3 regions of the Shewanella bicestrii genome follow, and region 2 is predicted to be linked to each of the others. Evidence: riboswitches for the same ligand, from Rfam matches in the RefSeq annotation. Region 2 holds a riboswitch; each other region holds the start of a gene.
The links. A riboswitch is a leader RNA that binds a small molecule or an ion and turns the genes downstream of it on or off. The one in region 2 is predicted to bind cyclic di-GMP.

Region 1 (3,282 bases), 1.8 Mb from region 2:
AAACTCACGACCGACTTTTAAATCGAGTCCCTGTAATGTTTGCGCTTGTGAGACAACAGCAGCACGTTTTTCTGCCAGATAGTTGTTATAGGCTTTGAGCTGGGGCTGGTTTAAGTTGAGCGGTGCTTTGGTATTTCGTGCCTTAGCAACCGTAGTCTGTGTCGCGGCCAACTGACCGACACCACCCTGATAGGTCGAAATAGGAGCATCACTAAGTTGTACTATATACTTGTGAACACCTTGAATATCGGCTTCAGCATTGAAGACTGCATGTTGTTTTTTAATTGTTTTATTGACTTGGTTTTCCCAAGTAAAAGTGTCTTCCGCTAATGGTTTGGGCGCGTAATCCGCAGGTGCGGGTCCCCATGCTGAAGACGGTTCGACCGTATTAAGTGCGCTTGTTGAAGCAATACCGCTTCCAACGTATAAAGCGGTCGCCACCATCACGGCGACTTTATTGTGTGTAAGCATTATCTTCCCTTTTATCCACGATTAACTGTCATTAAATGCAACATAATTACAACATCGCGGATAATTGCCGTTAGTGCATAAGGCGTCAATTCGATAAGGGCGTTTGCTACAAAATGCTACTTGTAAAACAATGTATTAAATAAAATACAGCCCCCATTTCGTGAGGTTTAACTAAGTGATAAATGGGGATGTTTATCATCCCTAACGCTGGTTAAATGTTAAAAAATTGCAGCATTAAAAAACCGTCAGAGAGTGAGTAAATGAGCCATCCAACCGTACATCAAATTGAATCTCGAGCCATGCTCGACACACTGTTGAATCAACACCATGCGGTAGTTTTGCTCTTTGGGGCACCAAGCTGTGGTGTGTGTCAGGCCCTAAAGCCTCAGATTGCGGATTTGTTGGCGAGAGAGTTTCCCCAAATGGCGCTGGCATATATCGATTGTGAGGCCCAAGGCGAGATTGCCGCTAGCTACCAGGTCTTTAGTTTGCCAGTGGTCGAAACCGTGTTTTATGGCAAAACCTTTGGGCGTTTCTCGAAGGTGTTTTCATTGAATGATATCCGTCACGCCATCGCGCGGCCTTACTCATTAGTATCGCAAGAACACACTGAGGAAGAATGAGTGATCTAGAATCGAATACCGTCCTAACAATCGAACAAAGCAACAAGAGCTGGTATTGATGATAAGGAGTCCCATAACAACGAGACTCCGAATTCGATTGTGGTTAAGGAGTCACTACAATAGAAGATAAACTGACACTTCCCGACTTATTCGGTGATAGGTAAATCGAACCAATCACTAGGTTCTGCGTCCTGCGGGGCAAAGCGTACTTGCAATAATGGGCTTTCACTGCCTTCATATTTTATGGAGTCTTCAACAACAGTTTTCCCCGCCCCTTTTCCGCCACAACTTGCCACTGAATTGGTTGAGTTAACCGAATTTAGTGCAACCGAATTACCAGTTAACGTAAAACCTGTCACCATCTGTTGCTTATTTTTGCGAGAATCAAAATTGACCACTTTATTTATATCATAGGAAATTTCCGCCTCTTCACTATGATATTTGAGAGTCCCTTGGTTATTCGCGCTCCCATTTGTTGTACCCGAGCTACCCGTCCACCATTCACAGGTCCAAGTCACTGTACCTTCAGCAAAAAAGCGGAACTCTAGAGCAGAGGCATTCGTCTGTAATTGGCTATTATTCCAGTCAAATACCGATTGAATATCTCCTTTGCCAATAAAACCATTACCATTTTCATCATAGGTAACAGTGGCATTAACGGAACTTGCAAACACAAAGGTAGCTAACGCTACGAGTGTCGATTTAAATTTCATATATTCTCCGAAAGGTAAAAAACAAATATCCATATCCCGTTAGCGCATGCATTGGGTTTGCATATCGCCAAGGTTTTTCACCTGATTCGGCAACTCAGCCATCTTAATAACAGCCTGTACAATAAGATCCGAAGCTTTGCGACCCCGTTTCACAACGGGTGTGCCTGTTCGTCAGTTGACGTAGGAAAATAAGCCAAGCTTAAAATCCTACTATAAGATGATAGATAAAAATGAAGGCGTCAAACTTTAGTATTAAATTTATTCGACGTTAAGCGGTTGAATAACTAACGCTTATGGCAACCAGCCGCTGTTAATCATCCGCATTTAACAGGGAGTAAGCCCCCTAATCAGGACTGCGACTCACCTCTACCGAATAACCTTCATCCTGCTTGATAAAATCGACAAAGTTTTTGATGGCGGGCAAGGCATCTTCCCTATGGTGGGAGACGTACAACAATTGGCTGAGATGATGCTCGGCAATCATATCCAAAGCCCGCATCACTAAGGTGCGATTGATAAAGTCGAGCCCTTGATATGGCTCATCCAAAATCAATAATAACGGCTGTTTAATCAAGGCTCGACCTATGAGTAATAGCCGCTGTTGACCGTAATCCAGTTTTTTAAAGCCCGTGCTAGCAAACTCACTCATGTGCAAAATTGCCAACCACTCCTTGGCCAGATCCAATTGGGGTTTAGTGGGCTTGTGATACAGGCCGATGGAATCGTAAAAACCTGACAATAAGACATCGAGCGCCGAACAACTGACGCGATACTGTAAATGCAATGCCGACGACACTATGCCAATCCGTTGTTTAATCTGCCAAATACTCTCACCGCTACCACGGGGTCGGCCAAAGAGGGTAATGTCATTGCTGTAGCACTGGGGATGGTCGCCCAAAATCAGTCCGAGCAGAGTACTCTTGCCACAACCATTGGGCCCTCGCACTTGCCAATGCTGGCCCGCGCTAATCCGCCAATTCACCCCTTTAAAAATCAAGCCGCTCACATATTCGACCTTGCCGTTTTTAATGTCGACTATCGGGTCAAACGCCTCGGCATTGTGGCGTTGACGCGCCATCAATGCCAAGAGTTCGGCGCTGCGGCTGGCCGAAAGCGCATTAAGCTGCGCCATCACAGGATGTGTATGCCACTGCTCAATCGACATGGGCGCGCTTAGTTGATGCACATGCTGACCCGATTTGAGCATATCGCTATTAAACAGCGCCACATGGCTAATACAGGGCGGTAATTCTTCTTGGCGTGAGGTAATGATTAGCAGCTGCGTATGTTCGGCAACCTCCACCAGTAACTGCGACAGGCTAAGCTGATGCTCGATATCCAGCCCTGCATAAGGGTCATCTAAAATCAGCAGGTTGGGCTCAGTTGCCAGCGCCCGCGCTAACATCACTCGCCGGGTTTCACCGGTCGATAACTGCCTAAACCCGCGATGCTTTAAATGGGTTAATTCAACTTTC
Region 2 (3,282 bases):
GTGCTTTAGTTGAACCGGCAAACTTTGCCGAGCCACCACTGCGTTTAGATGGCGAAGCAGCGCGTTACAGCCGTTACAATCAGGATGATTACACTCAGGCGGGTAACTTGTATCGCATCTTCAGCGAAGCCGAGAAAGCACGCTTAGTGGAAACGATTTCTGGCTCACTGCGTCAGGCAAGTGTAGAGGTACAGCAACGTATGCTGGCACATTTCCACAAAGCCGATGCTGATTACGGTCAACGTATCCAAACTGCACTCGGGTTATAAGTTAATTCGTTAACCCCATAAAAAAGGCCAGTGTTATCACTGGCCTTTTTGTTTATCTTCATTTTATCAATCAGTTAACCATTAAGGTTGCTACGCCGAGCAGGGCAAACAAAATTGCGCAGCCCCTGTGGATCCACTTCATTGGTAATTTTTCGGCACTAAAATGTCCCGCAATAACCACTGGGACGTTCGCTAGCAACATACCCAAAGTAGTACCTGCAACCACCATGGCTAAGGCATCGTATTTAGCGGCTAAAACGACAGTTGCGATTTGGGTTTTGTCGCCCATTTCGGCGATAAAGAACAGAATAAAGGTCGCAACAAAGGGTCCCATCTTATAGAAACGGCTCTCTTCGGCGTCCACTTTATCGGGGATCAGTACCCAGAGTGCAATCGCAAAGAAGGAGGCGGCAACCAAGTAGCGTGCTACATCTGGGCTCACCCAGTTAATCGCCCATTGGCCAAGCCAGGCGGCGGCAAAATGGTTAAACAGAGTCGAGAGTAAAATACCCATGATAATCGCGGTTTTATTTTTAAATCTTGCAGCGAGTAATAGGGCAAGCAGTTGGGTTTTATCGCCAATCTCGGCGATGGCAACCGTAAAGGTTGAGGCGAGTAACGCTTCCAAGTGTGATCCTTTTAGGGGTGGTTTTTGACATAAGCACAATAGACCGTCCACCCCTAGGTGCGGTTACTGTGCTCAGGTCTTGCAGGACAAATCGATGATTTGCTGTGAACACCATGGCATGCGGCCAAGTATGTTGATGTTCACCCTGAATATCGATGGCTCGAAATCCAGTTAGCTACTCCCCCGAAGCGAGGTGGGCATTATACCCAAGTGCAACAGGGTTTCAAGATTAAACTCATCGAGTCAGAGGGCAAATAATCTGACAGGTGCCAATAAAATACCGCTCAGTGTTTTGTAACGCATTGAATTGTAATAATTTAAATTTTGACAACGCTGTCTTTTGTTGTTAGGTTAGCCGGGTCTCAATGTTTAAGTTACATACTGTTAACTTAAATGGAGATCCACCGTATTTGGCAAACTAATTGAAAAATTAGGACGCAAAGCCTCCGGTCTAAGGTTGTAAAGGGATGTTGAAACTAAGATAGCGGGGTTGCCTCAGAATTGAGCTGATGCTTTCAATTCTTTGAAAAATAAACGGCTTTGCTTAATGCTGTTTTGCCTAAATACCACTTTTATACCTATGCCAATCTCGTCGAGAAAGGCGCCCTACGGAGTACAATAAAGTGGCACATCTAACTGCTTTTACATCAATCACAAATGCTAACCGTAAACACCCAAAACTGGCTCGTTTAAGCCTGATTGCCTTGGCCCTAAGCGCTACGAGTGCGCTAGTTAGCCAAACGGCGTCGGCCCACGGTTATGTGGTTTCACCTGAATCACGTTCATATGCCTGTAAAACTGGCAGCAATTTAAACTGCGGCGCCGTTCAATGGGAACCGCAAAGTGTTGAAGGCCCATCAGGTTTTCCTGAGTCAGGCCCTGCCGACGGCAAAATTGCCAGTGCAGCCAACGCGGCGTTTTCTCCCTTGGATGAACAGAGCCCAAGTCGTTGGTCTAAGCATGACATTAAGTCGGGTTGGAATGACTTTAGCTGGCAGTTCACCGCTAACCATGTGACCCGCAATTGGCGTTACTATTTAACTCGTCAAGGCTGGGATCAAAACCAAGCGTTGAGCCGTGCAAGCTTTGACTTAGCTCCCTTCTGTGTGGTCGACGGTGGCATGGTTCAGCCGCCTAAGTTAGTGACACATAACTGTTATGTGCCTGAAGACAGAAGCGGTTATCACGTGATTTTGGCCGTGTGGGAAGTGGGTGATACCACCAACAGTTTCTATAATGCTATCGATGTGAACTTTAGCTCAGGTGTTGTGGTGCCGGGCGAGTGGACCGATATTGGCGATATCAATCCGTCACTCGATCTTAAGGCGGGCGATAAGGTGATGACGCGGGTGTTTGATGCTAATGGCGAGCAAACTGCCAAGCAAACTCAGATAACCATTGCCGACACCACTCAAGGCGCCAAGCAAAATTGGCCATTCCTGTTAGCCAGTGCCATTAATGCCCAGCAGCCACAACTTAAGGCGGGGCAGAAGAATGCCTCAGGGGTGATCTCGCCCGTCTACGGTAAAAATGAGATTTATGCCGCGCCTAATTCGGGCCTAGAGCGAGTGGAAGTGAGCTTTGATATTGCGCCTGCGCCGGGCAATCAGCTCGATGTCACGTCACTGGCCGATGATTACACCATTGTCGATGGTGCCGCAAAGGTCAGTTTCGATGTCAGCACTAATGCGGAAATGCAGGTCTCGGCTTACCTGTTTAGCCACGATGGCACGGCAGCTGGATATGTCACGCAAGCGGTCAACAATACTAGTGCGAGTCTAGTGCTTGATGTCGTCGCGCCAAAGGCTGGCCATTATCACTTACAAGTGAAGGGCGAGCCGAAGCAAGGCGAAGTTATCCAGCAAAACTTCGATCTGTTCTTAAAAGATCAAACCACAGCGCCGGATGCCGATTTTGTCTTCCCCGAGGGAGTTAAAAACTATGTGGCGGGCACTAAAGTGCTGCAACCTAAAACTGGCAAGGTCTATCAATGTAAACCTTGGCCTTACAGCGGTTATTGCATGCAATGGTCGCCAACTGCAACTGGGTTTGAACCGGGTGTCGGCGGCTCTTGGAATATGGCTTGGACTGAGCTGTAATCGGTTAACTGGGGAATAAGCGGATTGTGAGTCGCGTTAATCCGCTTTAGCGCAATCCCGTATCCCCGTGAGCGAATCGCTAAACTGATTGATAAACCCTGCAATGCCACAGGTGTTGCAGGGTTTATTGTTTTGATAACAGTTCCGCCTCGATTTTTTATCTTTTACTCACATTTCCCCTTCGGATAGCCAAAGCGGCGTCATCTTTGTCTATAACTGGCTTGCCCGCTGGGGTTGGCTCTGTTAATGTCCAGAGCTATCTTCTTTTACGCGCGATGTCGCTGCT
Region 3 (3,282 bases), 2.4 Mb from region 2:
CAATCTTACCCGGGGTCACCCCTTGAGAGAGCAGGGCTTTTACGCCTTTGTCCGTGGTGTAACGGGTATTAGGATCCCAGCTCGCCTCATAGAGATTGGTTTGATGTCCAAGCTCTGTATTGGTCCAGCCGCCGTTAAAGTCGTAACTCATCAGGAAGATGTAATCCATATATTGCTGCGCCGCCTGATAATCGACCTTAGCAATCTTATCGCCACCCGCACTGATGGCCGACGTCAGCTCATAGGTGCGTCCGGTTTCGGCGCTGAGCTCATCGAGCATCGCCCGCAGTTCACGCATCAGGGTGACATAGGTTTGTCCGTCGTTGGCATTACCTAAGCTTGGGTTAGCACCACTGCCGCCGGGGAATTCCCAGTCGATATCGACACCATCGAAGAACTTCCAGGTCTGTAAAAATTCCTTCACTGAGGCGACAAAGGTATCGCGCTTGGTTTTATCCCCTAAAAAGTAGAAGGGATCGGAGAGCGTCCAGCCACCAACGGAGGGGAGGATCTTCAGATCGGGATAGGCTTGTTTTAACGCCATCAATTGACCAAAGTTGCCTTTGTAGGGATCGGAATACTCACTCACCCCCGCCTGCGGCATTTGTACCGCTGCCCAAGGGTCGTGGATCGCCACTTTAAAATCAGCACGGCCAGCACAGGCGCGCTGCAATGCCTCAAAGCTGCCTTCGATTTCCTTTAAGCTGTCATTGATGCCATTGCCGCCACAAATCGGTGTAAAGCCATATAAAATATGGGTTAAGTTTTGTGCTGGGATCTTATCGACGGGGAACTTACGCCCATAAACACCCCACTCCACAAAGTAACTTCCCACCACTTTGCCGGATTTATTCGCATAGGGACGATTGTTTTCTTTCAAAGGCGCATTGAGTGGCAGTAAATGACTGCCATCGGTATCGGCGACTAAGATTTCCCTCGCATCACTGGCGCTGCAACCTTCGTTATTACAAAGCTGCACGCGCATTTGATAGCGCCCGCCCTTATTGACCTTGAAATTGGCCGTACCCGCCGCACTCGATGGACCTTCCCATGCTACATTTCCATTGAGTAACACCTGCGCCTTATTGCCGATATCGCCGTTATATAAGTTCCACGTCACCGACACATCGGCGGCATCTTTAACCGTCACTAATTGGTTATAGGCTGAGGCAGCTTGATTCACCTCGATAATGGCAAACTTGGTTTCCCCCCAACCTAAAGTCGGTTTACCGGGGAGCGCCGCAAAGGCTTGAAAACTGGCAGCGGATGCCAGCACAGAGGCCACCAGCATCGCCGAGGTGGAGATTTGAGTCTTAAACATGAGATTTCCCTATTGAGTAAGTTATGCATCAATAAGGCAAACAAAGCGTAGACAGGAAACAACACTCTTAAAACCATGTGCGTACAACGGCAGCATGAAGAAACAACCTGTGGTATCCCCGCTATCATAGGTACAAACGAACCCTTAGACCGGAGGCTTTGCGTCCCAATCTTTCAATTGGTTTGCCTTTTTCACTAATGACAACGTTGTCATTGCGTTAATTAGCATATGCCGCTATAGCGTTAAATTGCAACTAAATATTAACAAACGGGCCGTTGTACCGATTATCAACGCAGTATTGGCTTTAAAGAAAAGTAAAACCATTGAGTGCAAAAAATAAGCAATGAATTGTATTTAAAAGGATTGCTTAAGCTATGGCTCCTATCATCGACTCGTATCGCCAATAGGGAAGACAATAAAAATAAATCGAAAGTCTTAAGAAAGCGGTTTGCAAGACGCAACTTGATAACTCGTGCAAACAAAAATGCGGTCATCGAACGAGGTGATATGCAGAGTGCACTGCAAACACACAAATCCGATGGCCGCATGCTGTTGTTCTCGACCCAAAAGAAACCAATATCTGAACCAATATCAGCGTCAGTAAGCCAAGATTAATAGCCTGAACGAACTTATCACACCTCAATCTTGGTCTATCCGCACCTCAATCGAAAACCGTTAGGCGGCGTCCTTCGAGTAATCCCTAGCCAAGATCACCGATAAGCCACGACAGACTAAGGTCTCCATATCATCGACACGATTAATCTTCATTTCGGCTAACGGTGCACTGAGAGCCATGCGTCTTAAACTATCCAGACAACCCTTGTAGTACGGCGCGCTGTTCATCATGCCGCCCGCTAACCAAATCCGATTAGGATTAAACAGATTGACCGCCCACGCTAACCCCATTCCCAGATAAGTGCCGGCGAGATATAAATCATCGGCGGTGGAAATCTTACGGCTGCGGATAGAATCGCCGCTGGCGAGCTGCTCGAGACTAAACTCCCCCGCCTCCGTCATCACTCGGCAATGCCCAAGCTCCCCCGCCACTCCCGTAGCCCCCGTAAAAGCCTTGCCGCTCAACGCGATCGACATGCCAATCCCAGTGCCACACATGACTAACAACTCACAGGCATATTTTTCATCACAGGTTGCCTGCATACCGGCGTCGATATCATTGCAGATAAACTTAAGTTCACCTTGGGTTTTCAAGGTTTCAAAGCTTAGCCCATTGAGACCGGGCAGCGATTTACAGGACACCAAACGATTCTGTTGTACGAGTCCTGGTACAGCGATCGCTAAATGGTAGTGCTGTAAATCATAATCCCGTTCCAGCGCCGCGATTTGATCATTTAAATCTTCAATTTTAAAGCCTTCACCCGTGGGGATTTTATATTGTTCTGTATGCCCCTTGAGTTGAAGTTCAAACAGGGCTTTGCTACCGCCCACGTCTATTGTTAATGTTTGCATCGCCAACTCCACTGATACATGTGCTCCCCTCTGACCCCGAGCGGAGATGGCGAATGTTAGCATAATGGGTAAATATTAGCGATTGAATAAAACTTAAGTAGCTAATTTGTAAGAATTAGTCGGAAGAACTGAGTGATAAAGATAACATTTCAATTTGGAAATTAGTCTAAGATCACAACCCTTGTTACTGCAAAGTGATGCCGAAAAAACAAAATTGTATACAAAATCCTTTATTCCATCCCCTTGCATCTTAGCCGTTGAGCTTGCGATAATCGCCGCCAATTCGCATCCTTTTCGCCAGCATTACGCATTATAATTTTGGCTGCCTACGTCAGCCGCCAATGCCAATATTTGGAGCCCCTATGTCATTATCATCCCAACAGCCTAATAAGATTGCTAACCGTCTTGCCGCCATTCGTAGTGAACTCACCAGTGCCAATTTAGATGCCTTTATCATCCCGCGCGCGGACGAGTACTTAGGCGAATATGTGCCT

Region 1: it holds a riboswitch for cyclic di-GMP, as region 2 does, so the genes downstream of both, CF168_RS03055 (hypothetical protein) here and gbpA (N-acetylglucosamine-binding protein GbpA) in region 2, are expected to answer to the same signal.
Region 3: it holds a riboswitch for cyclic di-GMP, as region 2 does, so the genes downstream of both, CF168_RS05930 (glycosyl hydrolase family 18 protein) here and gbpA (N-acetylglucosamine-binding protein GbpA) in region 2, are expected to answer to the same signal.

What each region holds. Positions count from the first base shown of each region.
Region 1 is NZ_CP022358.1:675,159-678,440, reverse strand. Features, by position in the region: gene CF168_RS22620 (S8 family peptidase) at 1-471, opposite strand, end outside; gene CF168_RS03060 (thioredoxin family protein) at 732-1,094, shown strand; gene CF168_RS03055 (hypothetical protein) at 1,241-1,807, opposite strand; cyclic di-GMP riboswitch class I at 1,893-1,982, opposite strand; gene CF168_RS03050 (ATP-binding cassette domain-containing protein) at 2,151-3,282, opposite strand, start outside.
Region 2 is NZ_CP022358.1:3,707,056-3,710,337, reverse strand. Features, by position in the region: gene katB (catalase KatB) at 1-269, shown strand, start outside; gene CF168_RS16250 (TMEM165/GDT1 family protein) at 340-897, opposite strand; cyclic di-GMP riboswitch class I at 1,300-1,395, shown strand; gene gbpA (N-acetylglucosamine-binding protein GbpA) at 1,521-2,996, shown strand.
Region 3 is NZ_CP022358.1:1,340,825-1,344,106, reverse strand. Features, by position in the region: gene CF168_RS05930 (glycosyl hydrolase family 18 protein) at 1-1,321, opposite strand, end outside; cyclic di-GMP riboswitch class I at 1,430-1,518, opposite strand; gene CF168_RS05925 (ROK family protein) at 1,997-2,788, opposite strand; gene CF168_RS05920 (aminopeptidase P family protein) at 3,151-3,282, shown strand, end outside.